Regions from separate parts of the Mesorhizobium sp. M0676 genome, predicted to be linked through region 2. Evidence: riboswitches for the same ligand, from Rfam matches in the RefSeq annotation. Region 2 holds a riboswitch; the other holds the start of a gene.
The links. Region 2 has a riboswitch for S-adenosylmethionine ahead of NKI35_RS08855 (O-succinylhomoserine sulfhydrylase). Riboswitches for the same ligand answer to the same signal wherever they lie in the genome.

Region 1 (14,529 bases), on a different contig from region 2:
GGAAGACGCTGGTCTGCGCCGCGATGAAGTCGGCGAGGTCGGGCGTGATATGGGCGCGCCATCCGCCGCGCTCCTCGGCGCTGGCATAGCCCTTGCGCGAACCTTTGCGGGTCTGGATCGCCTTGACCGTCGGCGTGAAGGCGACATCGCTGGTGAAAGTATGTGCATTCATGGAAGCCTCCGCGAGACCGAAACACGGCCATTGTACGCGAAGAAGTAGGTCCTTCCATGTTTTGGATGTAGATGGCATAGTTGCAAGCTATCCTCCCAATTTCCGGAAGAAGCTATGGATCGGCTCGAAGCCATGTCGCTGTTCGTCGCCGCGGTAGAAGCGGGCAGCCTTTCCGCTGCCGGCCGCCATTTCGGCATTCCACTGGCAACGGTCAGCCGCAAGGTTTCCGACCTCGAGAAGCACCTTCAGGCGCGCCTGCTGAACCGTTCGACCCGGCAGCTCACGCTGACCGATGCCGGCCAGGCCTATCTCGCCGCCTGCCGCCGCATCCTCGGCGAGGTCGGCGAAGCCGAACGCACCGCTGCCGGCGAATACAGCACGCCGACCGGCGACCTGTTCATCACCGCGCCGGTCGTCTTTGGTCGCCTGCACGTGCTGCCTGTCGTCACCGAATTCCTGGCGGCTTATCCTCAAGTCAACATTCGCCTGACGCTGGCTGACCGGATAACCCAACTGGCGGAGGAACATCTCGACCTTGCCATCCGCATCGGCGAGCTTGCGCCTTCGAGCCTCGTTGCCATCCGCGTCGGCGCGATCCGTCGCGTCGTGTGCGCCAGCCCCGCCTATATCGCCGCGCATGGCATGCCGCGGACGCCGGACGATATGGCCGCGCATGAATGCATCAGTTTCGAAGGGCCTGCAGCGCTCGCCAGCTGGAGCTTTGCCGGCGACAAGGGCGAACTGATCGTGCCGATCCACTCACGGCTGCGCGTCAACACGGCGGAAGCTGCAATCGATGCCGCGATTGCAGGCGCCGGGATGACGCGGGTGCTCTCCTACCAGATCGCGGACGCAGTACGTTCCGGCGTGCTCGTCCCGGTCTTGCGACCCTTCGAGCCGCAGCCGTGGCCGGTGAGCCTCGTCCATGCCGGCCAAGGCCTGCTGGCGGTGAAACTCAGGGCGTTCCTCGATTTCGCCGCTCCGCGGCTGAAGCAGCGGCTATTGCAGGCGACGTGGTGAGTTGAGACTGGCTTGAGTCAGTGGCGAGCCGGCCTATGTCAGGCCATTGCGGCGTTTCCTTTTTGCCCGCGCTTGGTGTAACCAACGCACACCTCCTCAACGGGCCCTTCCCCGCATGCTCTATATCCGCTCGCTGGCGTTCAACTTCGTCTTCTATGTCAATCTGATCGTCCAGATGGTCCTCTGGACCCCTTACTACTTCCTCTCGCCACGCCATCGCGCCTGGTTCGTGCCGAAATTCTGGTCGCGCACCAGCCTGTGGCTCTACGACAAGATCGCCGGCACCAGGAGCGACATCACCGGCGTCGAGAACCTGCCGGAGGGCTCTTTCATCCTGGCGCCGAAACACCAGTCGTTTTGGGACGCGATCGCTTTCTTTCCCTTCCTCCACGATCCGCTTTATATCCTGAAGCGCGAGCTGACCTGGATCCCCTTCTTCGGCTGGTACATCCTGAAGATGCGGATGATCCCGGTTCACCGCGGCAGCCGCTCCAAGGCGTTGAAGCAGGTCGTTGCATCGACAAAGCAGGAGATGGCGCGCAATCCGCGCCAGCTGATTATCTACCCCGAAGGCACGCGCCGAGCGCCAGGCGACGAGCCGGCTTACAAATACGGCATTGTCGAGCTCTATACGCAGCTTGGCGTCCCGGTGGTACCGGTCGCCCATGTCGCCGGCCTCTATTGGCCTCGCCGCAAATTCTTGCGCTTTCCCGGCACCATCAAGGCCCGCTTCCTGCCGCCGATTCCGCCCGGGCTCGGCAAGGACGAATTCATGGACCGGCTGATCGGCGATACGGAAGTCGCCTGCGACCAGCTGCTGATCGAGGCATCGCAGGCTCCTAACCCGCCGCAAATGCCGCCGACGGCGGTCAAGCGGCTGGCCGAACTCGCCGCGGCCGCCAAAGCAATTCCAGGAAAAGTGTGAGCGGTTTTTTCCGTCCTGAATTGCGCCAAAACAAAAAAGACCAAAGCTTGATCTCTTCTGCGGGCCGGCTCAAGGCCACGCCGCCAGCGCCGTGGTCAGCACCAGCGTCGCCGCGAAGGCCAGATTGATGATCCGCGACGCCAGCGGCTGGCGCAGGGTGCGGGCGAAGGCCGCGCCGGCCAGCAGCCACAGCATATGGATGGCTACGATCATCAGGGTGAGAACCGCCAGCCTGGCCGGGATGCCGAGAGCATCGGCGCCGGCTGCGGTCGCGGAGCCAGCAAGGACCGCAGCAATCGCCACATAGGCTTTCGGGTTGGCAACGGCGAGCAGGAAGCCGCCGAGGAAGGTCGGCAGAACCGCGCTGCTGTCACGCGCGGCCAGCGGCGGCGCTGTCGCTATTCTGTAGGCGAGGTAGAGAATATAGGCGGCGGAAGCGACCGCCAGCACTGGCGCTACGCCCGGCATCGAGGTGAGGATAGCCTTGATGCCGGTGGCCACGACCAGCAGCACCGCGACCGTGCCTAAAATGATCCCCGATGTGTAGTGAAGCGAATTGCGCAGGCCGAAGGCGGCCCCTATCGCCGTGACGCTGATCGTCGCCGGGCCAGGACTGCCCATGACGACGGTTGCCGCCAGCACCAGCGCCAGCAATTGCTGCCAGGGCTGCGCCTGCGAAAGAATGTCTGCGGCCATGCTGCCTCTTCTCCACAATAATGGAGAACAGTGTGGCAAGGCGGACAGCCGTCGTCTTGAACGATCGTGCCGAACCTGCGCGGCTAGGCGCTGGCCTTGTCCAGCGCCACGAGATCCTCCGCGCTGAGCTTCAGCGATGCGGCGCGCACCAGGCTGTCGACCTGGTCCAGCGTCGTGGCGCTGGCGATCGGCGCGGTGATGCCGGGCTGCGCCATCACCCAGGCGAGTGCTACTTCCGCCTGCTTGGCCGAATGGCGCGCCGCCACAGTGTCGAGTGCGGCCAGAATGCGCATGCCGCGCGCATTGAGATAAGCCTTCACGCCGCCGCCGCGTTCACTTTTGCCGAGATCGGCCTCGCTACGGTATTTGCCGCTCAAAAACCCCTTGGCGAGGCTGAAATAGGTGATGACGCCGATATCCTCGGCCACGCACAGATCATGCAGCGGCCCGTCGAAGGATGAGCGGTCGTAGAGATTGTATTCCGGCTGCAGCACGCTGTAGCGCGGCAGCCCGCGCAGGCTGGCAACATCGAGCGCGGCGCGCAGCTGGCCGGCGTCAAGATTCGAGGCGCCGATATGGCGGACCTTGCCGGCAGCGAGCAGCTTCTGGTAGGCGCCGAGCGTCTCTTCGTAAGGCGTGGTCGGGTCCGGCCAGTGCGACAAATAGAGGTCGATCACATCGGTCTGCAGCCGCTCAAGCGACGCCTCGACCGCCCTTTCGATATGGGCAGCGGACAGATCCTTCTTGCCTTGTCCCATATCCGAGCCGACTTTGGTGATGACGATGATCTTGTCACGGTTGCCGCGGCTTTTCATCCATTTGCCGATGATGGTCTCGGACTCGCCGCCCGCGTGGCCGGGCACCCAGCGCGAATAGGCATCGGCCGTATCGATAGCGTTGAGGCCGGCGTCGCCGAACCGGTCGAGCAGGTCGAAGGAGGTCTTCTCGTCCGCGGTCCAGCCGAAGACATTACCGCCCAGAACCAGCGGCGCGATGGAAAGGTCGGTTTGACCGAGACGGCGTTTTTGCAAGACGGGGCTCCGTGGGCTGGCGGCGGGGGACCCGAATGCTCCGGGCCGCAGCTAAGCTAGGTCTCGCCGCGCCGAGGTCAAAGGCCTCAGCCAATTTTTCCAGCGGGCCAGCGCTTCACAAAGGCGCGAGCGCTTCGCCTGCAGGCTCGCCGTGGTCCACTGGCTCACGAGGCGATCCGCTTCGCCACCTCTTCCAGCCAGTGGTCGCTGATACCCAGCGCCGCGAGATGCTGCAGCGTGTTGAGCACATAGTCCTCGTTGTTTCCGGACTGGCCGACGGCGCCACGGATAACACCTGCCGCATGCGCGGGGTCGAGCCCGCCGGCATACTGCTCATGCTGGCGGTCGACGATATAGGCGACCGCTTTCACTCTCTCTCCCGCGGCCGCCCCATTCCCGTCGAGGCTGATATCGAGCACACGCTCGAGGTAGACGCTGGTCACCAATTCGCGCTCGCGCAGATAGGTCAGCACCTCATCGCGCAGCTCGCCGGGCACGCGAAAGGCCAGCCCGATGCAGGAGCCGCCACGGTCGAGGCCTAGCACCAGGCCCGGCCGCTGGCGCGTGCCGCGATGCACGAAGGAATAGACGCACAGCGACCGGCGGTAGCCGTAAAGCCGCGCGCGCCGTGTCTCGACATGCGCGAATCCCGGTCGCCAGATCAGCGAGCCGTAGCCAAAAACCCAAAAATCGCCCATATCGCCAAGCCTGATTGCACGAGAGTGACGCCGCCGCATCGGAATCGGTGCTCTTCTGTTCTTTTTGCTTGTTGCGTAAGCCACAGTCCACCCGCAACACGCCCGCGTTAATGAAAGCCGCAGCATGACGTCAAGTGACGAGCGTCCGTCGAAGTTTCGCCGCCGGCTGATGTGGCTCGCTGCCTTGGTCATTATGCTGTTCGGCGTCTACAGCGCGGTCTGGTTCTATGTCGCCGGTCGCGTCAGCAGCGAAGCCGACAAGGCGGTGGCCTCGCTCAAGGACAAAGGCATCGAGGCCGGCTGCGCCAACCTCACCGTCAGCGGCTACCCCCTGAGTTTTGCCATCTCCTGTGACAATCTGGCTTACGAGGACGACGCCAGGAACGTTGCCGCCTCGGCAGGCAGCTTCAACTTCGTTGCAGAGCTCATCCGGCCTTTGTCGCCTGCCGCCGAGTTGCGTGGGCCGCTGCGCACCTCGGTGCCGGGGATGGCGCCGCTATGGATCGATTGGGACAATCTGCAGGCCAATGCCAAGCTCTCCTGGCCCTTGCCACGCAGCATTTCGCTGCAGGCCGAGAGCTTGTCCGGCCAGACCGATCCGGCCGACGACACCGACCCGGTTTCACTGTTCAGCGCCGGAACGGCGGCGGGCGAGTTGCGGCCGGACGGTCAGGACCTTGGCTATACCGGAAGCTTCACCGATCTTGAGATCGACGCCGACGCGATCGGCGGGCGCGTGCTGCCGCCGCTCGACGGCAGCGGCGACGCGACGCTGAAGAACGGCGTCGCGCTGATGAAGACGCAGGCCAGGAGCCTGCGCGGCCAGGCGGTCGGCATCCACAAGCTCGATCTGTCGTCGGGAACCGCGCGCATCACCGTCTCCGGCCCGGTGTCGGTCGACGCCAACGGCCAGGTCAATGCCGACCTGACGATCAAGCTGCAGGATCCCAAAGCCGTGGCGGCAATCCTCGCCACCGCAATCCCCGAGCAGAAGAGCCAGATCGAGCAAGGCTTTGCCGGTCTGGCGCTGCTCGGCAACGAACCGTCGATGCCGCTCAAGGTGGTGAAGGGCAAGGTCTCGCTCGGCTTCATTCCGCTGGGCAAGATCAAGCCGCTCGATTAGAGCAATTCCAGGAAAAGTGTGAGCAGTTTTCCGTCCGGAATTGCGTTAAAACAAAGAGATAGAGCATGATCGCAAAGAGCGGCAACGGCTTTTGGGGAGAGATCATGCTCGAGCAAGCCGACGCATGAACCGACCGGTGAAACTGCTGAGCGTTGGCGCGCTGACGCTGGATACCATCCTGCGCGTCGAAACCCTGCCCACGCATCAGGGCAAGTTCATCGCCTCGGACGGCATCCAGATCGCCTCGGGCATGGCGACAAGTGCTGCCTGCGCCGCCCGCCGTCTCGGCGCCGAGGTGTTCCTGTGGGCAAGTGCAGGTGACGATGCCGTCGGCGACCAATTGCTGGCCGGCATCGAGGCCGAGGGCGTCGATTGCGACTTTGTCCGCCGCGTCGAAGGCGCCCGCTCGGCGCTGGCCGCGATCCTGGTCGACGCTCATGGCGAGCGCATCATCGTGCCCTTCTACGACCCAAAGGCGCAGGCCGACCCCGAGGCGGTGCCTGTCGCCGATCTTTCCGGCTTCGATGCCGTGCTGGTCGATGTGCGCTGGCCGGGCGCCGCCGCTCTTGCCTTGACCGCCGCGCGCGACGCCGGTTGCCCGGCAATCCTCGACGCCGACACGGCGCCGCTGGAGGTGCTGGAGCGTCTGTTGCCGCTGGCGTCGCACATCGTCGCTTCGGAGACGGCTGCACGCATCGTCTGCGGCCACGCGCTGAATCCCGAAACCGCCTGCGCCGACCTCGCCAGCCGCACAGACGCCTTTGTCGCGGTGACCGGCGGCGCCGCGGGAAGCTGGTGGCATGACCGGTCCGCCGGATGCGTGCGCCACATCGCGGCGCCGAAGATCAAGGCGGTCGACACGCTTGCCGCCGGCGACGTGTTTCACGGTGCCTTTGCCGTCGGGCTTGCCGAAGCCATGCCTATCGAGCAGGCCTTGCGCTTTGCCAGCGCGGCGGCCGCGCTCAAATGCCAGCGCTTCGGCGGCCGGCTGGGCGCGCCGGACCGGGCCGAGACAATGGCCATGGTCGCGGCGACCTGGCCCGTCTGAAACAGATTTAACTTTTCACCGGGTGCTCGACCGCCTGCCGGCCGAAATCCGGCGCGTCGATATCCTGGCCGGCCTCGATGATCGAACGGCGAACGGCCCGGGTGCGGGTGAACAGGTCGAACAGCTTGTCGCCGTCGCCCCAGCGGATCGCCCGCTGCAGCGAGGCGAGGTCCTCCGAAAAGCGCGCCAGCATTTCCAGGATGGCATCCTTGTTGTGCAGGCACACGTCGCGCCACATGGTCGGGTCGGAGGCGGCCAGACGGGTGAAGTCGCGGAAACCGGAAGCCGAATATTTGATCACTTCCGACTTGGTCACCGATTCCAGATCGTCAGCGGTGCCGACGATGTTGTAGGCGATGATGTGCGGCAGATGCGAGACGATGGCCAGCGTCATGTCATGATGCTGCGGGTCCATCGTGTCGATGTTGGAGCCGCAGCGCCGCCAGAATTCCGACAGCTTTTCCAGCGCGGCCGGATCGGTTCCCGGCAGCGGCGTGAAGATGCACCAGCGGTTTTCGAACAGCTCGGCGAAACCCGCATCCGGGCCCGATTTCTCCGTACCTGCCAGCGGGTGCCCCGGAATAAAGTGCACGCCGTCCGGTACATAGGGCTGCATTTGCGCAATGACCGAGGCCTTGGTCGAACCGACATCGGTGAGGATGGCGCCCTTTTTCAGCGCCGGCGCGATCTCTTGCGCCACCTCGCCCGACGATCCCACTGGCACCGAGACGATGATCAGGTCGGCATTGCGGACCGCTTCCCTGGCGTCGGTGGTGTAGCTCTCGCCAAGACCGAGCTCCTTCGCCCGCGCCAGCGTGGTCGGGCTGCGCGTCGCGATGGCGACATGGCGGGCCAGGCCCTCGCGGCGGATGATGCGGGCCAGCGACGAGCCAATCAGGCCGATGCCGACCAGCGCGATCTTTTCAAACATCGGTGAAGTCATTGTTTCAGCTTTTCAGGAATGTCGTGAGGGCATCGATGACGCCGCGATTGGCTTCTTCGGTGCCGACGCTCATGCGCAGCGCATTGGGAAAGCCATAGCCGGTAACGCGCCGCAATATATAGCCGCGCTGGGTGAGGTAGTCGTCCGCCGCCTCAGCCGAATGCTTCTTGTCGTCGGGAAAGTGGATGAGGACGAAATTGCCGACGCTGGGCGTCACGCGCAGCCCAAGCTTCGTCAGTTCTTCATTCAACCAGGTAAGCCAGGTCTCGTTGTGCAACGAACTGCGCTCGACATGGGCGCGGTCGCGGATGGCGGCAATGCCGGCCTCGATCGCTGTTGCGTTAACGTTGAAAGGGCCGCGAACACGGTTGATGGCATCGACGATGTGCAGTGGGCCATACATCCAGCCGATGCGCGCGCCGCCAAGGCCGAGCTTGGAGAAGGTGCGGGTCATGACCACATTCTGCGCGCTGCCCGCCAGCTCGATACCTGCCTCATAGTCATTGCGCCTGACGTACTCGGCATAGGCCGCGTCCAGCACCAGAAGCACGTTGCCCGGGAGCGCGGAATGCAGGCGGCGGACCTCCTGGAACGGCAGATAGGTGCCGGTCGGGTTGTTGGGATTGGCGAGGAAGATGATTTTGGTCCGCGGCGTCACCGCGGCCAGGATCGCGTCGACGTCGGCGCGCTCCTCGGTTTCCTTCACAGCAACCGGCTTGGCCCCCGCCGACTGAATGTAGATCTTGTAGACCATGAAGGCATGTTCGGTAAAAATCGCCTCATCGCCTGGCGCAAGATAGGTCTGCGCCAGCAGGCCAAGTATCTCGTCGGAACCGTTGGAGCAGATGATGTTTGCCGGGTTGAGGCCGTGCACCTCGGCGATCGCCTCGCGCAGCCGGCGGGCGGTGCCGTCGGGATAGACATCGAGCTTGGCAGCCACTTCGCGCGCGGCCTCGATCGCCTTCGGCGACGGGCCGAGCGGGTTCTCGTTCGACGACAATTTATGGACCTTGGCGACGCCGGCCGGTGCCGTGCTCTTGCCCGGCACATAGGCGTCGATGTCCATAATGCCCGCGCGGGGAGTCGGCCGTGCCTTGTCCGCTGTCTTGTCCATGTCGCAAATCCATCGAGAATGCCTCCGTCCGGAGGCCGCAGCGGAAATACAAGCCGTAGCCGCGAATGTCGAGAGGCGGGCAATAGCTGGCCGTTGACGCCGGGCCGCACGAGTTCTAGAAGAACGCAACAGTTCCGTGGTGATTTGGCCGGTCGGCTTGCAGCCACGTTAAACAACTCGCTAAAGGGCCGTTTGCGTGACGTAACCGGCTTTGCGATCGCATTGCCGGTTTTTTTATTGCCTGACGGCGGGCAAGGAGAGTCACATGGCCGCGCTCCGCGCTACAAAAACCAACAACGAGGCCGACAGCCCGTCGAGCCCGGTGTTGCGTTTTGGCCCTGACAAGCCGCTGAAGCTCGACGCCGGCACGCTTTTGTCGCCGTTCCAGATCGCCTACCAGACCTATGGCACCCTCAACGATGCCCGCACCAACGCCATCCTGGTCTGCCACGCGCTGACCGGCGACCAGCATGTCGCCAACACCAATCCGGTGACCGGAAAGCCCGGCTGGTGGGAAGTGCTGATCGGTCCCGGCAAGATCATCGACACCAACCGCTTCTTCGTCATCTGCTCCAACGTCATCGGCGGCTGCCTCGGCTCCACCGGTCCGGCCTCGACCAATCCCGCCACCGGCAAGCCCTACGGCCTCGACCTGCCAATCATCACCATCCGCGACATGGTGCGGGCGCAATTGATGCTGGTCGACCATTTCGGCATCGAGAAGCTGTTTTGCGTGCTCGGCGGCTCGATGGGCGGCATGCAGGTGCTGGAATGGGCATCGTGCTATTCCGAGCGCGTCTTCTCGGCCCTGCCGATCGCCACAGGCGCACGCCATTCCTCGCAGAACATCGCCTTCCACGAGGTCGGCCGGCAGGCCGTCATGGCCGATCCGGACTGGCATGGCGGCAAATATTTCGAGCACGGCAAGCGCCCGGAAAAGGGGCTCGCCGTGGCGCGCATGGCCGCCCACATCACCTATCTGTCGGAAGCCGCCCTGCATCGGAAATTCGGCCGCAATCTGCAGGACCGCGAAGCGCTGACCTTCGGTTTCGACGCCGACTTCCAGATCGAAAGCTATCTGCGCCACCAGGGCATGACATTCGTCGACCGCTTCGACGCCAACTCCTACCTCTACATGACCCGTTCGATGGATTATTTCGACCTCGCCGCCGACCATGGCGGCCGGTTGGCCGATGCCTTTGCCGGGACCAAGACCCGCTTCTGCCTGGTGTCCTTCACCTCGGACTGGCTGTTCCCGACCGAGGAGAGCCGCTCGATCGTGCATGCGCTTAACGCCGCCGGCGCCTCCGTCTCCTTCGTCGAGATCGACACCGACCGCGGCCATGATGCCTTCCTGCTCGATGAACCCGAACTGTTTGCCGCCATCAAGGGCTTCATCGGCTCGGCGGCCCGCGCAAGGGGGCTCGCCTCATGAGCGTCAATGGCAGCCAGCGCGTCGACCTCGAAGTCGTGGCCAACCTGATACCGCCGCAGTCGCGGGTGCTCGATGTCGGCTCCGGCGACGGCCTGCTGCTCGAACTCCTGCAGGAGACCAAGCAGGTCGACGGCCGCGGGCTGGAGCTGTCACAGCGCGGCGTCAATGAATGCGTGGCGCGCGGTCTCTCGGTCATCCAGGGCGATGCCGATACCGACCTCGAATTCTATCCGGACAAGGGTTTTGACTTCGTCGTCCTGTCACAGACGCTGCAGGCGACCCGCAACCCGAAGCTGGTGCTCGACGAGCTGCTGCGAATCGGCAACCGCGCCATCGTCTCCTTCCCCAATTTCGGCCACTGGCGGGTGCGGCTGTCGCTGTTCGTCAAGGGCCGGATGCCGGTGACCGCGGACCTGCCCTATTCCTGGTACGACACGCCCAACATCCATTTCTGCACCATCCGCGACTTCGTCAATCTGGTCGAGGAACTCGGCGCCTCGGTCGAGAAAGCCACCGCGCTCGACGGCAACGGCCAGAAGATCGGCCTGTCGATGCCATGGTGGTTCTGGAATTTCTTCGGCCAGCAAGCGGTGTTCTTGCTGAAGCGGTAGTTTGCCCCTATTCCAGCACGTCCGTCGCCTTGTGCGGGTGCTGAACGCCATTGGCGATGATCACATCGGCGTGGGAGTTGTCGGTGCGCAAGGCCAGAATCTCGCGATAGGCTGATGAATCGTACCAGCCCCACGCATGCGCCCTGTCCGGAAACTCGATGACGATCAGATGCCCGGGCCATTCGTTTTCGACCACGTCCATGTCGCCGCCGTGGACAAGGAAGCGGCCGCCGAACGGCTCCAATGTGGCGTCGATCCTCTGCAGATACTCGACAATCTGCGGGCCCATTGTGACTTGACGCATATGGGCGACGGCGTAGGCGGCCATGGCTGAACTCCCTGTGAGATCGAAGCCCGACGACCGGCTTCGTTGGCGCAATCTGCAGACATGATGGCCATCGGTCGATTACGTCTGGGGTAATCGGCCGGCTTACCGGCGTCCTGGCTCAACAGTTTGTGATGACATTGCCGCTGGTTTTTTGTAGCGTCGAATCGAATGCCATCCCGGGGTAAGGCTTGGACGGCGACCATCAAAACCTCCGGCCTCCAGGCATTTCGGGGCACAATCGAAGCAACATGTCCAAGGCAACCGACCTCGCTCCGCTGATCTCGGTGATCACACCGACGCACAATCGCCGCAGCAAGGTGGTGCGCGCCGTGGAGAGCGTGCTGGCGCAGAATTTTCCCCGGTTCGAACACATTGTCGTCGATGACGGCTCGACCGACGGTACGGCAGCCGCACTTGCCGAAATCCGCGATCCACGGCTGATCTATGTTGGCTCGAAATGGCGCGGCGCCAATGCCGCCCGCAATGCCGGCATCGAGCGGGCGCAGGCGCCGGTGGTGACATTCCTCGATTCCGACGACGTCTATTTGCCGGATCGCCTGGCGCGGACGCTGGAGCAGTTCGACAACAATCCCTCGCTCGAAGTGCTGATCAGTTCCTTCGTGTCGCTGAAGGGCAATCGCCGCACGAACTGCGTCAACCGCGAGGCGCTGCTGAGCCGCGACTCGCTGGAGCGGGCCCTTGTCGCGCAGACCATCTTCATTGCCGGGTCGGCAATCACCGCCCGGCGCGAGTCGCTGCTGGCCATCGGCGGCTACGATAGTGACGTCACGCGCATGCAGGATCGCGAATTGTTGCTGCGCTTTGCCCGTCGCAGCGGCGCGCAGCTGTCCGAAGTGATCGACTGGAAAAAGTACAACTCGGAGAATTCGATCTCCGGTCGCCGGGACGGCTATGTCGAAGCCTATGCGAGCTTGATCGACAAGCACCCCTATATCGCCGACCGCTACCCCTACATTCCGCCTTACATGATCGCCCGGCAGCTCATCGCCGATGCACTCAAGGGCAGGGTTTCGCAGGCGTTCTCCGGCTATATGGCCAACCGGTCGTCGAAGGCGCTTGGCTATTCGCTGCCGCAGCTGTTGCGTGGCTATGTCGGCGGCCGGCGCTGGCGCCGCGATCTCTATGCCGAATTTCGCGACAAATACGGTGCACGGCCGGCCTGAAGTTTGCCGACAAGCCGCGCAGCGGCTTTCCCCTCCGAACTGCCTCAAACCTCATTTGTCGAGTTCCGGCAGATATGGGTCGGAATATAGCCGCCGGTCGCGTTCGCCCTGCAGGCAGTCCATGGGTGCGGCGGCATCGATCGGGACCACGGTCGCATCGGCGATGCCGCTCACCTCCAGGATCAACTTGCGGCGTATGGCGGTGGCGAATTCCGAGGCCGCATAGATCGGCAACACGAAGGAGCCGGGCCCACCGGTGACGCAGTCGTCATAATACTGGTCGAGATGGCTGAAGGTCGGCGACGGGCTGATCAGGATCGGCAGGCCGTTGATGACAATACCCTTGGCTACAGCGGCATCGCGTGTCGTGGCGACGGGCGGCCCGGTGTTGTTGGGACCGTCGCCGGAAATGTCGATGACGCTGCGTGGCGCATCGAACCCCGTGCCCTCGAACAGCCCGGCGCCGAAGGCAAGCGCACCGGAAATCGAGGTGCCGCGAAAGCTGCGGAACGGCCGCGCTTCTATTCTGTCGGCGAAGGCGCTGGCGCTCTCTGCGCTGTCGATCACCTGCCAGGCGATGACGCCATCCTCGCGCACGACGCCCGCCCATTCGAAATAGGCAAGCGCGATGCGCCCGGTGGTTCCCGAGCGCACGGCCTTGATGAAATCGGGATGCCTGAGCGCCTCGACATAGCCCGCGCGCTGCAGCGCGAACTCCCTCTCGTCCATCGACTGTGAGATGTCGACGGCCAGCACCAGTTCGACATCCACGGCAACGGCCGGGGCAGCCACGGGCGTGGTGCAGGCAAGGCAGGCAAGCAGGCTGAGCGCATCGAGCATGGCCGCACCACGGACGTTTCGACCCGTGAATCTTCGCCGCGATCGCGGCGAAATAAAGCCCCTTCTACTTCTTTCGCCGCACGGCCGCTTTCGGCGGCGGGTCGATGGCGCCGGTCCTGACTCGGGCGGGTTTCAGTGGCGCAGCACCCGTATCCTTCACGATGTTCAATGCGCGTGGAAAGAAATGACCATTGTGCAGTCCGCGCCCGATGTTGAGGATCGCGGTTTCCGGCAGGCGTTTCTCCAGCATGGACAGTACCCTTCGCAGCGAAGGACCATCGAACGCGTCCATCGCTTCGTCGATGATCACCCATTTCGGCTGCCGCAAGGCCAGCCTGGCGAAGGCCAGCGACCGCTGTTCGTCATCGTTGAGTTCACGCTCCCAGCGTGCGGAACGGTCGAGCGAGGATGACAGCCGCTCGAGGCCGACCTCGGCCAGCACCGCCCCAAAATCAGCATCGCCAGCCGGCGCCGAGCCATTCGGATGCAGCACTTCGCGTAACGTGCCGGCAGGAAAATACGGAACACGCGGCACGAAAATCGGCGTTTCTCCGGCCGGCAAGCCGATCCGCCCGCTGCCCCAGGGCCAAAGGCCGGCAATGGCGCGGAAGAACAATGTCTTGCCGGCGCCTGGGTCGCCGGTGATCATGACGCGCTCACCGGGATGGATCTCGACATGGCTGTCTGAAAGTTTGGTGCAGCCCTCCGGCGAGGCCACTTGGAGCTTCTCGAAGGTCAGGCTGCCATTGGCGTTATCGCCGAATTCGATGCGCTTTTCCTTGTCGTGCAGCACATCGGTTTCATCGAGCGCAATGCGGAAGTCGGCAACGCGCATCAGCGTGGCGCGCCAGTCGGCGATGCCGCCGATATTGTTGATGAACCAGCGCAGCGACGAGTGCACCTGGTTGAAGGCGCCGACCGCCATCATCAACCCGCCAAAGCTGATATCGCCTGAAAAATAGACCGGCGATGCCACAAGGATCGGCGCCACCACGGTGATCCAGCCATAGGTATCGGTCACCCAGGACAGGTTGATCTGCGCTTTGTAGATGTTTCGCATCGCGCCCAGCACCGTGCCAAGGTCGATTTCGAGCCGTCTCTTGGCATCGGCTTCGCCGTGATAGAGCGCGATGGCGTCGACATTCTCGTTGACGCGCACCATCCCGGAACGCAGCTCGGCCTCGCGGGTGTAGCGGTCGCTGTTGAGGCGGATCAGCGGCCGCCCGACCAGCCAGCTCAGCCAGGAGGCGATGCCGGCATAGAGGAACGCGGCCCAGACCATGTAGCCCGGTATCGCCAGCGACCAGCCGTTGATGTGGAAGACGAAGCCCGACGAGAGTTGCCAAAGCACGCCGACGAAC
Region 2 (14,529 bases):
GGCACCGGTCTTGGCCTGTCCATCGTCAAGCATATTCTGACGCGCCACAACGCCCGGCTTTCGATCAAGTCGGAAGTTGGCAAGGGCGCGGCGTTCACGGTCCATTTGCCGGCAGGCTGAGGCGGTACTATCTGCTAACTGCCTGTTTCTTCTTTCTGTCATCAGGCTAGCGTATCAGCACAGGGCCGAGGAAAACGACTCAAAAGGCCAAAGATTTAAGGAAGGCATTTCGCCCATGCAGTCCGTACACATTGTCAGCGCCTATGACGAAGAGCTGAAATACCTGGCGAAGCGCATCGCTGCGATGGGCGGCCATGCCGAGCGCATGGTCGAGCAGGCGATCCAGGCGCTGGTCAATGCCGATCCCGGCCTCGCCCAGAAGGTCATTCGTGACGACATCGTGCTTGACGATGGCCAGCGCGAAATCGACGACAAAGCCATCGTCATCATCGCCAAGCGCCAGCCCATGGCGACGGATCTGCGCGAGATCGTCGGCGCCATCCGCATTTCGGCCGACCTCGAACGGGTCGGTGACCTCGCCAAGAACGTCGCCAAGCGTGTGGTCAGCGTCATTGATGGCCGCCAGCCGACCAGCCTGTTTCGCGGCCTCGAGGCGCTGGCCGAACTCGCTTTGACCCAGCTCAAGGAAGTGCTCGACGTCTATGCCTCGCGCTCGGTCGAGAAAATAGGCTTCGTTCGCGACCGCGACGACCAGATCGACGCCATGTACACCTCGCTGTTTCGCGAGCTTTTGACCTACATGATGGAAGATCCGCGCAACATCACGCCGTGCACGCATCTGCTGTTTTGCGCCAAGAACATCGAGCGCATCGGCGACCACGCCACCAACATTGCCGAGACGATCTACTACATCGTCACCGGCGAGCAGTTGCCGGCCGAGCGTCCAAAGGGCGACAAGACCGACAAGGTTGCCCTGCCGGCGCTGCCGGTGAAGTGATCGCGCGCCCTCGAACGCTTAATCATATTGCGCTAAACTGCCCGGATGTTAGCGTCTCGGTTCCTGGCCAAGGCCAGGCGCTCAGGAGGCTGCGATGGAATATGTCCGAGAGTTCAAGCCGGCGCCGGCATCGTCCGGCATCATCGCGTCGAGCGTCTACACCGCCGGCAAGCGCATCGCCGACATACCGATCGAGGAAGCCGGCGAATGGGCCAAGAAGTCGGGCCATGTCGTCTGGATCGGGCTGCTCGAACCCGACCGCGAGCTTCTGCTGCGCGTCAAGGCGCAATTTCATCTGCACGAACTGGCGATCGAAGACGCCGAACATCCGCACCAGCGGCCGAAGATCGAGCAATATGGCGATGCGTTGTTCATCGTTGCCCGCACTGCACAGCTGATCGACGGACGCGTCACCTTCGGCGAGACGCATCTGTTCGTCGGCTCAGGCTATATCGTCAGCGTCAGGCATGGTCCCTCGACCTCATACGCCGCCGTGCGCCAGCACTGGGAAAGCTGTCCGCACTCACTGGCCAAGGGCGAGGATTTCGTCCTCTACGCCATTCTCGACTTCATCGTCGACAACTACATGCCGGTGCTCGAGCAGATCGAGGACGAGGTCGAGGCGATCGAGGACAGGGTGCTGCTGAAGCCGATGACCGGTCCCGACATCGAGCGGCTCTACATGCTGCGCCGCATCTGTTGCGCCTGCGCAATGCGGCGCTGCCGCTGGTCGAGGTCTGCCGCCGGCTGACCAGCGCCGACCTGCCGCAGATCCATACCGCCATGCATCCGCTGTTTCGCGATGTCACCGACCATATCCGCACCGTGCAGGAAAAGATCGACAGCCTGCGCGAGGTTCTGGCGTTCGCTTTCGAAGCCAGCCTGCTGGTCGGCCAGAGCCAGGAAACCGCGAACACCAAGAAGCTGGCCTCATGGGCGGCGATCCTGGCGGTGCCGACGGCGCTCGCCGGCATTTACGGCATGAATTTCGACGACATGCCGGAACTGAAGATGCAATACGGCTATCCCGTCGTATTGGTCTCGATCGCGCTGATCTGCTCGTTTTTGTATTGGCGATTTCGGAAGAGTGGGTGGCTGTGATGGTAGGCAGTAGGCAGTAGGCAGTAAGCAGTAAGCAGTAAGCAGTAAGCAGTAAGCAGTAGGCAGAATAAGGTAGCGCCTCACGAGCGCTACCCCATTCCCTACTGCCCAGTCCCCAATCCCTATTCCTAACTACCGGCTCCTGCGCCGCTCTGAAGCCGGCTGGAACGCCACCCTTGCGTGGTACTTGCAGTAAGGTCCGGTTTCAGCCGCCTCGTTGCCGCAGAAGTTGAAGTCTTCCGACAGCGGATCGCCATTCGGCCATTTGCAGGTGCGCTCGGTGAGATCGGTGAGCTGCAGATGCCGCGAGATCGGCACGACGACGTTTTCGACCGGGCGGATGTAGTGGCGCGCCACTGGCTCGGCGTCGAACTGCGCCTGCAGCGCGTTCGCCCCGATCGAAGTCGTGACATGGCGCTGCGCGGTTGCGGCGCGCGGCACCGATTTCTGGATCGAAGATCCCTGCGTTGTCTTCTTCTGACGCGCCGGCGTCGCGGTCGAGCGTCCGCGGCCCGACAGCTTCAGCCGGTGCACCTTGCCGATGACCGCGTTGCGGCTGACCCCGCCGAGTTGGGCGGCGATCTGGCTTGCGCTCAAGCCCTCCGACCACAGTTTCCTGAGAAGTTCGACCCGCTCGTCAGTCCAGTTCATGAGACCGCGCTCCTGCTAAGTGTGCGGCAGCCGGAATCCGTTCCCGACCCGGCAATCTTTGCCGGGGCAGACACCACATATATTAGGTGATTAGGTCCGCCGCACGAAATCTAGTTATTTCCCGACTACAATTACCTCATGTGTTGACTCGGTGACAAGAGTCCCAGGTGCAACACGAATCGGTTTTTTAGGTTTTCCCCAACTTGCCCGGTCGCTTATGAGCCAGCGTCTCGTCGGAGCTTGCCGCGCGCCTCTGCACGACGTTTTCGTTGACTTCATGGCCGAAAAACACGATAAGCCGCAAAGGCCGCCGCTTTGGCGGCTTTTTTGATTTTTCCGGTACCGGAGACGCATATAATGAGCGGTTCGGCGCTTTACGAGACCTTTGCCCGCGCCCCTTTGGCCTTCGATCATGGCGAAGGCACCTGGCTGGTTACCGACAAGGGCGAGCGATATCTCGATTTCGCTGGCGGCATCGCGGTCAATTCGTTGGGCCACAGCCATCCGCATCTGGTCTCGGCCCTGACCGAACAGGCGGCCAAGCTCTGGCACGTCTCCAATCTCTACGAGATCCCGGGGCAGACCCGGCTCGGCGAGCGGCTGGCTGACGCCACCTTCGCCGACAAGGTGTTCTTCACCAATTCCGGCGCCGAGGCGCTCGAATGCGCGATCAAGACGGCGCGGCGCTACCAGTTCGTCAAGGGCCATCCCGAGCGCTTCCGGGTCGTCACCTTCGAAGGCGCCTTCCACGGCCGCACGCTGGCGACCATCGCCGCCGGCGGCCAGTACAAATATCTCGAAGGTTTTGGGCCCAAGGTCGAAGGCTTCGACCAGGTCGGCTTCGACGACATCGACGCCGCCGAGAAGGCGATCACACCAGAGACCGCCGCGATCCTGATCGAACCGGTGCAAGGCGAGGGCGGCATCCGCCCGGTGCCGACGCAATCCTTGAAACGGCTGCGGCAGCTCTGCGACCAGCACGGCCTGCTGCTGATCTTCGATGAGGTCCAGTGCGGTATCGGTCGCACCGGAAAGCTGTTCGCGCATGAATGGACCGGCGTGACGCCCGACATCATGGCGATTGCCAAGGGCATTGGCGGCGGCTTCCCGATGGGCGCGTGCCTCGCCACCGACGACGCTGTCGTCGGCATGACGGCAGGCGTGCATGGCACCACTTTCGGCGGCAATCCGCTGGCCATGGCGGTCGGCAACGCTGTGCTCGACGTCGTGCTGGAAGACGGCTTCCTCGAAGACGTCCAGCGCAAGGCATTGCTGATGAAGCAGGGCCTGGCGGCGGTCGCCGACGAATTTCCTGATGTCATCGAAGGCATCAGGGGCAGCGGCCTGATGCTTGGCCTGAAATGCGCCATGCCCAACACCAAGGTCAACATGGCGCTGCGCGACCAGCATCTGCTGGCGGTGCCGGCCGGCGACAACGTCATTCGTCTGCTGCCGCCGCTGACCGTCACCGACGCCGAGATCGGCGAAGCGCTCGATCGCATCCGCGCCGGCGCCAAGGGCCTGACCGACGCCATCGCCGCGGCCGCCGCGAAGTAATCCCGAGAACCATTCCCGATGAGCCTTCGCCATTTCACCGATCTTTCCGCCGTTTCCGAAGGCGATCTGCGCCTGATGCTGGACGATGCGGTGGTGCGCAAGGCGCGCCTCAAGGCCGGCGAACGGACCAAACCGCTCGAAGGCAAGGTGCTGGCCATGATCTTCGACAAGCCGTCGACGCGCACGCGCGTGTCCTTCGACGTCGGCATGCGACAGCTCGGCGGCGAGACCATCATGCTGACCGGCACCGAAATGCAGCTCGGCCGTTCCGAGACCATTGCCGACACCGCCAAGGTGCTGTCGCGCTATGTCGACGCCATCATGATCCGCACCACGTCGCATGAGCGGCTGCTCGAGCTGACCGAGAATGCCACGATTCCGGTCATCAACGGGCTGACCGACGACACCCATCCCTGTCAGCTGATGGCCGACATCATGACCTTCGAGGAGCATCGCGGTCCGGTTGCCGGCAAGACCATCGCCTGGACCGGCGACGGCAACAACGTGCTGCATTCGCTGCTCGAAGCTTCGGCGCGGTTCCGCTTCAACCTGAACGTCGCAGTGCCGGAAGGCAGCGAGCCGGCGCAAAAGCATATCGACTGGTCGAAGAGCAATGGCGGCAAGCTGCACTTCACCCGCTCGCCCGAGGAAGCCGTCGACCAAGCCGACTGCATCGTCACCGACTGCTGGGTGTCGATGGGCCAGGAACACCGCGCCCGCGGCCATAATGTCTTCTCGCCCTATCAGGTCAATGCGGCGCTGATGGCCAGGGCCAAGCCCGACGCCCTGTTCATGCACTGCCTGCCGGCGCATCGCGGCGAGGAAGTCACCGACGAGGTCATCGACGGTCCGCATTCGGTTGTCTTCGACGAAGCCGAGAACCGGCTCCACGCCCAGAAGGCGGTTTTGGCCTGGTGTCTGGGCGCTTGATCTCCAGGCGCTTGATCTCCAAGCGCTTGATCCGGGGCGGCGCGATGCCTATTTGCGCCCCATCACGCAAATCAAGCGCGTTTGGACGCATGCACCCCTCCGGGCCGCATGGCCGCGCCCTGGAGCTTTGTCATGTTGGAAACGCATCAAGTGACTGAACATCACCCCAAACTCGGCGAGTTCGGCTATGCCGGCGACGATCATGTCGTACCCTTCGAGGTCGGCCCGCTCGACGTGCGCGGCCGCACCGTGCAACTCGGGCCGATGCTCGACGCCATCCTCAACCGTCACGACTATCCCGAGCCGGTCGCCCGCCTGCTGGCGGAAGCCTGTGTGCTGACGGTGCTGCTCGGCACCTCGCTCAAATTCGAAGGCAAGTTCATCCTGCAGACCCGCACCGACGGCCCGGTCGACATGCTGGTCGCGGATTTCTCCACGCCTTCGGCATTGCGCGCCTATGCGCGTTTCGACGCCGACCGGCTGGAGGCCCTGGTGGCCGCAGGCCAGACCTCGCAGCAGACGCTGCTGGGCAGCGGCGTTTTGGCGCTGACCATCGACCAGGGCGCGCACACGCAGCGCTATCAGGGCATCGTCCAGCTCGACGGCGAGACGCTGGAGGACGCCGCGCGCACCTATTTCCGCCAGTCGGAGCAGATCCCGACCGACCTCAGGCTGTCGGTGGCCAAGCTTCTGACGCCAGGTCCCGGCGGCGCTCGTGAGCAGTGGCGCGCCGGCGGCATCCTGGCGCAGTTCCTGCCGCAGTCACCCGAGCGCATGCGCGTGCCCGACATTTCGGGCGGCGACGGCGATCCGCGTGACGTGACGCAGGAGCCGGCCGACAATTCGTGGCGCGAGCTGGTGGCGCTGCTCGGCACCATCGAGCCGACCGAGCTGATCGACCCGACCATCGGCGCCGAGCGGCTGCTCTACAGGCTGTTCCACGAACATGGCGTGCGCGTCTTCGGCGGCGTGCCGGTCGCCGACCAATGTTCCTGCTCAAGGGACAAGATACGCGGCATCCTCGAGGGGTTTTCCGCGCAGGAGATCAAGGACAGCACCGAAGATGGCGGCATCCACGTCGCCTGCGAGTTCTGCTCGAAGCAGTACGACTTCGACCCGGCGGAGTTTGCAACTCAGTAGCATCTCTTCCTTCTCCCCGTATAGTGACGGGGAGAAAACCCCTAATTCACCGTCCGTCGGGTCCCCGGCAGATCCAGCGAAAACGCGGGAATAGCGACGTCGAACGTCTCGCCCTTTTTGTTGCGCATGGTGTAGTGGCCGACCATGAAACCGGAGGGCGTCGAGAGCGGGCAGCCTGACGTGTATTGATAGCTGTCGCCGGGATTGAGCTCAGGCTGGTCGCCGACCACGCCGGCGCCGCGCACTTCCTCGACCCGGCCGCTGCCGTCGGTGATGTGCCAGTAACGCGCCATAAGCTGCACGAAATCGTCCGACTGGTTGTCGATCGTCACCTGGTAGCCCCAGACATAACGGTTCTCCGCCGGGTCCGAGCGGTCCTCCAGGTAGAACGGTCTGACCTGCACTTCGATGTTGCGCGTGACGGCGCGGTACATGGGCTGCTCCGGTTGCGCAGCAGGGAACATTTGTCGCGCCATGCGGTTTGATACGCGCAGAGCGGCATGTCCTGCCAGCCTCAAAGCGCAGTGCCGACAAACAATGTCATTTAAGTGACACATGACAATGTTGGTGTGCGCAAACCTTGCCGGCGACTCAAGGCCCATCTGTCGACTGACAAAGCAGCCGCGAGCGGCCTTTCCGGAGTGACCAGATCTCGATGGAACTAGCTCTCACAGCCGCCTTCGCTTCCTCCGCTTTGCTTCTTTCCAATCTCGCCAGCATCCTGCTTGCTTCGTCGAAACTGCAAGCGCGTCGCCTTATCCCTCCGCCGTCCGGCGAGCAGCCACCGGTCTCGATCGTCGTGCCGTCGCGCGGCGTGGAGCCGTTCACACAAGAGACGCTGCAGCGAGCCTTCTCGCTCGACTGGCCGCGCTACGAACTGATCTTCTGCGTCGCTCACGCCGACGATCCCGTCGTCAAACTGATAAACAGGGCGATCGTCCTGTTTCCCAACGTGCCGGCCCGGCTGCTGATCGGCGACGACCGCGTCAGCAGCAACCCGAAGCTCAACAACTGCGTCAAGGGCTGGGAAGCGGCGCGCTATCATTGGGTTATTCTGGCGGATTCCAACGTGCTGATGCCAAGGGATTACGTCCAGCACCTGATGGCGGCCTGGCGGACCAATACCGGGCTTATCTGCTCGACGCCGATCGGCTCTCGGCCGGATGGCTTTTGGGCCGAGGTCGAATGCGCGTTCCTCAACACGCTGCAGGCGCGCTGGCAATATGCCGGCGAGGCGCTCGGTCTCGGCTTTGCCCAGGGCAAGAGCATGCTGTGGAACAAGCCGATGCTCGATACCAATGGCGGTATCCGCGCGCTGGCCGCCGAGATCGCCGAGGATGCTGCTGCAACCAAGCTGGTCAACGGACTGGGCCTGCACGTCAATCTCGTTGCCTCGCCTTTCGAGCAACCACTGGGGCAGCGCCGACTTGCCGACATCTGGTCGCGCCAGGCGCGCTGGGCGCGGTTGCGCCGCGTCACTTTCCCGCTGTTTTTCGCACCCGAGATCCTGACCGGCGTCGCCGTGCCGTTGGCGTTGGCGCTGGTGGCGGCCGCAAGTGCCGGCATCAGCCTGCCGGCCACGGTGTTGGCCGTGCTGACGGCGGCCTACATTCCCGAATGCGCGCTGGCCGCGGCCAAGGGCTGGCACCTGTCGCTGCGCATGGTCCCGGCGATGATGGTGCGCGACATGATGCTTCCCGCCATCTGGGCGCGCGGCTGGCTGAGCGGCGCCGTCGACTGGCGCGGCAACATCATGACCATCGGCACCAAGACGGCCGAACTGGAAGAGGTTTCGTCGGGAGCGTGACGCCTCGCGGCCTATCCGGCGGCCTTCAGCGCCTGCGCAACGTCCTCCAGCAGATCGTCCGTATCCTCAAGACCGACCGACAGCCTGAGCGTTCCCGGCCCGATGCCAAGCTCGGCGCGAGCTTCGTCGCTGAGGTTCTTGTGCGTGGTGGTCGCCGGATGGGTGATCAGGCTCTTGGCGTCGCCGAGATTGTTGGAGATCAGCACGATGTCGAGCGCGTTCTGCAAGGCGAAGGCCGCCTGCTTGCCGCCCTTGACGTCGAGGCAGATCAGCGTCGATCCGCCCGTCATCTGCTTCTTGACGATGTCGGCCTGCGGGTGGTCGGCGCGGCCGGGATAGATGACGCGGGCGATTTCCGGCCGTCCTGCCAGGAAATCCGCGATCTTGGCCGCGCTTTCCGTCTGCTGGCGCACCCGAACCGGCAGCGTCTCCAGGCCCTTGAGCAGCGTCCAGGCGTTGAACGGCGACAGGCTCGGGCCGGTGTGGCGGAAATAGTCGTGCAAATTCTCGTCGATCCATTTCTTGTCGGACAGGATGATGCCGCCGAGACAGCGTCCCTGGCCGTCAATGTGCTTGGTCGCGGAGTAGACGACGATATGGGCGCCGAGCTGCAAGGGCTTCTGCTGCAAGGGCGTGGCAAAGACATTGTCGACGATCAGCCTGGCGCCGATCGAGGTGGCGAGCGCCGCCACCGCTGCGATGTCGACCACTTCCAGCGTCGGATTGGTCGGGCTTTCCAGGAAGAACAGTTTCGTGTTCGGCCGCACCGCCTTTTCCCAGTTGGCGATGTCGGTGCCGTCGACCAGCGTTGCCTCGATGCCGTATTTCGGCGCCAGCGTCTCCACCACCCAGCGGCAGGAGCCGAACAGCGCGCGCGCCGCAACGATATGGTCGCCGGCTTTGGCGCTGCACAGGAGCGCTGCCGACACCGCCGCCATGCCGGACGCCGTGGCGCGCGCATCTTCGGCACCCTCCAGCGCGCACATGCGCTTTTCGAACATGTCGACAGTAGGGTTGGCATAGCGCGAATAGATGAAGCCCGGCTCCTCGCCCTTGAAACGGGCCTCGGCAGCCTGCGCCGTCTCGTAGACATAGCCTTGGGTGAGGTACATCGCTTCCGACGTCTCGCCGAACTGGGAACGCAGCGTTCCCCCGTGCACGAGTGCGGTCTGAGGTTTCCAGTTACGCTTCTTGGTGCTCATCGCTTTTGTTCCAGACACAAAAAAACCGGCCGCGAAAGTCGCAACCGGTCCATATGGCCTTGCGGCCCGACGGTCCTTTAGCGACTTGTTTAACGTGGCTGCAAGCCGACCGGCCAAATCACCACGGGATAACGACCCTTTAGACCTCACCTGCGCTTGCGTCAATTGCCGGCTTCATTAAGAGGTTTGTACCAGGCAGGTTCCGCAATAATATCCAGCGGTTTTGCGGCAAGAACCTGCCACAAAGAGACCGACCTTGGAGCGGAGCCAGCCTTTTGCGGCAGACAGGCATTCTTCCCGATCAGGACATTTCCGCGCTGTTTCAGTCCGGCGCGCTGAAGTCGCCGCGCGCGCTCGATGTCGACCAGGTGCAGCCGGCGAGCCTCGATCTCAGGCTCGGCGACAAGGCTTTTCGCGTGCGCGCCTCCTTCCTGCCGGGTCCCGATCATCTGGTGGCCGACAAGCTTCACCGGCTGAAATTGCACGAATTCAGTCTCGCCGAGGGCGCGGTGCTGGAAACCGGCTGCGTCTACATCGTGCCGCTGCTCGAAAGCCTGGCGCTGCCCGCAAACGTGTCGGCCTCGGCCAACCCGAAAAGCTCGACCGGCCGGCTCGACATCTTCACCCGGGTGATGACCGATCGCGGCCATGAGTTCGACAAGATCGCCCCCGGCTATCACGGGCCGCTTTATCTCGAAGTCAGTCCACGCACCTTCCCGATCGTCGTACGCGCCGGATCGAGGCTGTCGCAGATCCGCTTTCGCACTGGCAACGCGCTGTTGTCGGAGGCAGAACTGAACGAATTGCACCGCGCCGAGATGCTGGTGGCGACCGAGCCGCCCAACATTTCCGGCGGCGGCATTGCGCTGTCGATCGATCTTGACGGCGACCAGAACGGCCTGGTCGGCTATCGCGGCAAGCATCACACCGGCTTGGTCGATGTCGACAAGCGCGCCGCCCAGGATGCCGTCGATTTCTGGGAGCCGCTCTACAAGAGCGGCGCCGGCGAACTGGTGCTCGACCCGGACGAGTTCTACATCCTGGTCAGCCGCGAAGCCGTGCACGTGCCGCCGCTCTACGCCGCCGAGATGACGCCCTTCGATCCGCTGGTTGGCGAATTCCGTGTTCACTATGCCGGCTTCTTCGATCCGGGCTTCGGCCATTCGGCCTCAGGCGGCACCGGCAGCCGGGCGGTGCTCGAAGTGCGCAGCCACGAAGTGCCGTTCATCCTCGACCACGGCCAGATCGTCGGCCGGCTGGTCTACGAACACATGCTGAAGCGGCCGCAGGCGCTTTACGGCACCGATCTCGGCTCGAATTACCAGGCGCAAGGCCTCAAGCTCTCCAAGCATTTCCGCCCCGCCGGCTGAGCCTTCGATCACCGTCAGGCAAAATACTTGCCTGCGCTGCCTCACCATGCTTGGCTGCCTTTCGGTGGCCGGCAAGAGAACGGCGCGCAAGGGGAACCAAAATGCAGATTTCAAGATGGATCATATCGGCAGCGGGCGCTGCCATGCTGGTGATATCGGCCGGCTCGCTGGCTGAGGCGCAGGAGAAATTGAAGATCGGCACCGAGGGCGCCTATCCGCCCTTCAACACCATCACCGCGGACGGCAAGATCGAGGGCTTCGACATCGACATTGCCAATGCGCTATGTGCGCAGATGAAGGTCGAGTGCGAGATCGTCACCCAGGACTGGGACGGCATCATCCCGGCGCTGCAGGCGAAAAAGTTCGACGCCATCATCGCCTCGATGAGCATCACCGAGGAGCGCAAGAAACAGGTCGCCTTCACCAACAAATACTACACGACGCCGCTGGCACTGGTGGCGCCGAAGGACAGCGACCTCACTTCCACCGAACCGGCAGCCCTTGCCGGCAAGACGGTGGGCGCGCAGGCCTCGACCACCCAGGCCGACTATGCGCAGGACGCCTATGGCAAGGCCGGCGCCGAGGCGAAACTCTACCCCACCCAGGAAGAGGCGATCACCGACCTGCAGAACGGCCGTCTCGATGCCGTCATCTCCGACAAGTTCGTGCTGATGGACTGGCTGAAGAAGGCGAGCGAAGGCTGCTGCAAGCTTGTCGGCGACGTCAAGGGCACCGAGACCCAAGCCGGCATCGCTGTCCGCCTGGAAGACACGGCGCTGCGCGACAAGCTGAATGCGGCGATAGACGCCATCGTCGCCGACGGCACTTACAAGAAGATCCAGGCCAAGTATTTCGATTTCGATATTTATTGAGGTTGGAACTGCCAAATCTCCCCCCTTGAGGGGGAGATGGCCGGCAGGCCAGAGGGGGTCGCTGCGCATAGAATGCCAGCGCCTCTCAGCCGCGGAAGACTTTAGCGCTCCACGCGCAACGACCCCCTCTGTCGCCTTCGGCGACATCTCCCCCTCAAGGGGGGAGATTACGCTCTCAAAGCGCCTTCACCGCCACCTTCACCGGCTGCTCAATCTCCAGCGGGTTGCGCAGCGGCAGGCCGAAATCCCCGGCCTCGATCTCGAACACGTCGCCGGCCTGAGTCTTGATGCCGTCGGCAAAGGACAGCGTCGCCGTGCCGAACATGTGCACATGCACGTCGCCCGGCTGGCGGAAGGCCGAATATTTGAAGTGATGATGTTCGAGATTGGCGATTGTGTGCGACATGTTCGCTTCGCCCGACAGGAACGGCTTTTCCCACAGCAAATTGCTGTCGCGATAGATTCGCGATGAGCCCCTGACGTCGGCCGGCAGGTCGCCGATCAGGATTTCCGGCCCGAACGAGGCGTTGCGCAGTTTGGAATGTGCCAGGAACAGATAGTTCACCCGCTCGGTAACATGATCGGAAAACTCGTTCGACAGCGTGAAGCCGACGCGGAACGGCGCGCCGTCGTCGCCGATGACATAGATGCCGGCGATTTCCGGCTCCTCGCCGGCGTCCTGCGCAAAGGCCGGCGACATCAGTGCGGCGCCCGGCGCCACCGCCATGGTGCCGTTGCCCTTGTAGAACCATTCCGGCTGCACGCCGGTCTGGCCCTTGGCCGGCTTGCCGCCTTCGAGCCCCATGCGGAACATCTTCATGGAATCGGTAAGCTGCTCCTCGCCGCCATCGCTGAGCTTCTTGTGCATGGAATCGCGTGTCGCCGCCGAGCCGAGATGGGTCAGGCCGGTGCCGGTCAGATGCAGATGCGCAGGATCGGGATGATTGATCGGCGACTCCAGCCGGCCCTTCTTGTAGATGGCGTCGAGGTCTATCGCTTCACCGAACCCCTTGCGTTCGATCAGCGCGGCGAGGCCCGTTCCGGTGCGCGCGGCTTCCAGGGCCAGCGAATAGACGCTGCGGGCGCCGTTGATGATCCTGGTCTTGCCGCCGCCATTGCGGGCGACGACGCGGATGGTCTCGGCGTCGTCGAGGATCTGGGAGATTAGCATGATGAAATCCTCTCTCATGTGCTCGGCCTTGGATGCCTCTTGGCAAACCTTGACCTGCGCGGCTCGGACCTAGCGGCGCCACGGGTTGAACTCTTCGTCCGGATTGCGCTCGCGAGCTTGATCCCTCGGGGGACTTCTTATGCCGACAATTTGCCGGCTGCGCCGCGATCGTATGCCTCCTGCTTGCCTCGCCTGAAGCTTGTCAGGCCTTGTTCTTGTTGTAGACGTCGAAGATCACGGCGCCGAGCAGCACCAGGCCTTTGACCACCTGCTGCCAGTCGACATTGACGCCCATGATCGACATGCCGTTGTTCATCACGCCCATGATGAAGCCGCCGACGACCGCCCCGATAACCTGGCCGACGCCGCCCATCGCCGAGGCGCCGCCGATGAACACTGCGGCGATGACATCGAGCTCCGAGCCGAGACCCGCCGCCGGCACCGCCTGGCCGAGACGAGCCGCGATGATCAGGCCGCCAAGCGCCGACAGCACGCCCATATTGATGAACACCATCAGCGTCAGCCGCTCGGTGTTGATGCCCGACAGCTGCGCCGCCTTGGGATTGCCGCCCATGGCGTAGATGCGCCTCCCGATGGTCATGCGCTTGGTGACGAAGACGAACAGCGTGATCAGCACGCCCATGACCAGCAGCACCACGGGCAGGCCGCGGTAGCTGGCAAACTCATAGACCAGGAACAGCGCCAGCGCGCTGGCGACCAGCGTCTTGACGACGAACAGGGTGAAGGGCTCGGCCTCATAACCATGGCGTTCTCGTTTGCGCCGGGTGCGGACCCCGAAATAGGCATAGGCGAGCACGGCGATCAGCCCCAGCACGACCGTCGTCATGTGCAGGGTCACGCCGCTGCCCATGATGGTCTTGCCGGCTGCGTTCACGACCGGCGGGACGAGCGTCAGTGGGCCGATCACATCCGGGATGAAGCCGGAGCTGAGCATCTTGAAGTCGTCGGGAAGCGGACCCACCGACGAGCCGCCGCCAAGCAATGCCTGGCAAATGCCGCGGAAGATCAGCATGCCGGCCAGCGTGACAATGAAGCTCGGTATCCGGTGATAGGCGATCCAATACCCTTGCGCGGCGCCGATCAGGCCACCCGCGACCAGGCAGACGATCGAAACCACCAGCGGATTGCTCAGCGGTCCGAGCTGCCAGATAACCATCATGTTTGCCGCCAGCGCGCCGATGAAACCGGCGACCGATCCGACGCTGAGGTCGATATAGCCCGATACGATCACCAGCAGCATGCCGAGCGCCATCACGATGATGAAGGAGTTCTGCTGCACCAGATTGCTGAGATTGACCGGCTTGAACAACGTCCCCGACGTGGTGAACTGGAAGAACAGCATGATGACGATCAGGGCTATGATCAGTCCGTATTCGCGTAAATTCGTCGCCAGCGCCGAGACGGCGATGCGCGGGCGCTGTTCGTCGGCGACGTTGCCCTGCGGGGCGGGGGCGCTTTCGGTGCTCATGCTGCTTTTCCTTCTCCCCGGACGATGGCGCGCATTATCTTTTCCTGGCTTGCTTCCGCCGCCGGCATTTCGCCCACCATGCGCCCTTCGTTCATGACGTAGATGCGGTCGGTAATCCCTAGCAATTCCGGCATTTCCGACGAGATGACCACGATCGCCTTACCCTCCGAGGCAAGGCGCGCGATGATCGTGTAGATTTCATACTTGGCGCCGACATCGATGCCGCGTGTCGGCTCGTCGAGGATCAGCACGTCAGGGTCGGCAAACAACCATTTCGACAG

Region 1: linked by a shared signal. The riboswitch ahead of metX (homoserine O-acetyltransferase MetX) and the one ahead of NKI35_RS08855 (O-succinylhomoserine sulfhydrylase) in region 2 are both predicted to bind S-adenosylmethionine.

What each region holds. Positions count from the first base shown of each region.
Region 1 is NZ_JAMYPU010000001.1:30,633-45,161, reverse strand. It holds gene NKI35_RS00240 (pyridoxamine 5'-phosphate oxidase family protein) at 1-172, opposite strand, end outside; gene NKI35_RS00235 (LysR family transcriptional regulator) at 287-1,192, shown strand; gene NKI35_RS00230 (lysophospholipid acyltransferase family protein) at 1,308-2,117, shown strand; gene NKI35_RS00225 (LysE family translocator) at 2,187-2,813, opposite strand; gene NKI35_RS00220 (aldo/keto reductase) at 2,897-3,844, opposite strand; gene NKI35_RS00215 (gamma-glutamylcyclotransferase) at 4,009-4,542, opposite strand; gene NKI35_RS00210 (DUF2125 domain-containing protein) at 4,667-5,665, shown strand; gene NKI35_RS00205 (sugar kinase) at 5,790-6,713, shown strand; gene NKI35_RS00200 (prephenate/arogenate dehydrogenase family protein) at 6,721-7,656, opposite strand; gene hisC (histidinol-phosphate transaminase) at 7,661-8,770, opposite strand; SAM riboswitch at 8,897-8,974, shown strand; gene metX (homoserine O-acetyltransferase MetX) at 9,036-10,205, shown strand; gene metW (methionine biosynthesis protein MetW) at 10,202-10,816, shown strand; gene NKI35_RS00180 (DUF1330 domain-containing protein) at 10,824-11,144, opposite strand; gene NKI35_RS00175 (glycosyltransferase family 2 protein) at 11,393-12,328, shown strand; gene NKI35_RS00170 (DUF1194 domain-containing protein) at 12,380-13,168, opposite strand; gene NKI35_RS00165 (ABC transporter ATP-binding protein/permease) at 13,233-14,529, opposite strand, start outside.
Region 2 is NZ_JAMYPU010000006.1:164,375-178,903, reverse strand. It holds gene NKI35_RS08900 (ATP-binding protein) at 1-120, shown strand, start outside; gene phoU (phosphate signaling complex protein PhoU) at 236-958, shown strand; partial or broken gene NKI35_RS08890 (magnesium and cobalt transport protein CorA) at 1,053-2,059, shown strand; gene NKI35_RS08885 (GcrA family cell cycle regulator) at 2,192-2,710, opposite strand; gene NKI35_RS08880 (aspartate aminotransferase family protein) at 3,068-4,267, shown strand; gene argF (ornithine carbamoyltransferase) at 4,286-5,197, shown strand; gene NKI35_RS08870 (Hsp33 family molecular chaperone) at 5,306-6,337, shown strand; gene apaG (Co2+/Mg2+ efflux facilitator ApaG/CorD) at 6,379-6,771, opposite strand; gene NKI35_RS08860 (ceramide glucosyltransferase) at 6,993-8,144, shown strand; gene NKI35_RS08855 (O-succinylhomoserine sulfhydrylase) at 8,156-9,346, opposite strand; SAM riboswitch at 9,404-9,481, opposite strand; gene NKI35_RS08850 (2'-deoxycytidine 5'-triphosphate deaminase) at 9,622-10,716, shown strand; gene NKI35_RS08845 (ABC transporter substrate-binding protein) at 10,818-11,588, shown strand; gene araD1 (AraD1 family protein) at 11,764-12,759, opposite strand; gene mmsB (multiple monosaccharide ABC transporter permease) at 12,962-14,248, opposite strand; gene mmsA (multiple monosaccharide ABC transporter ATP-binding protein) at 14,245-14,529, opposite strand, start outside.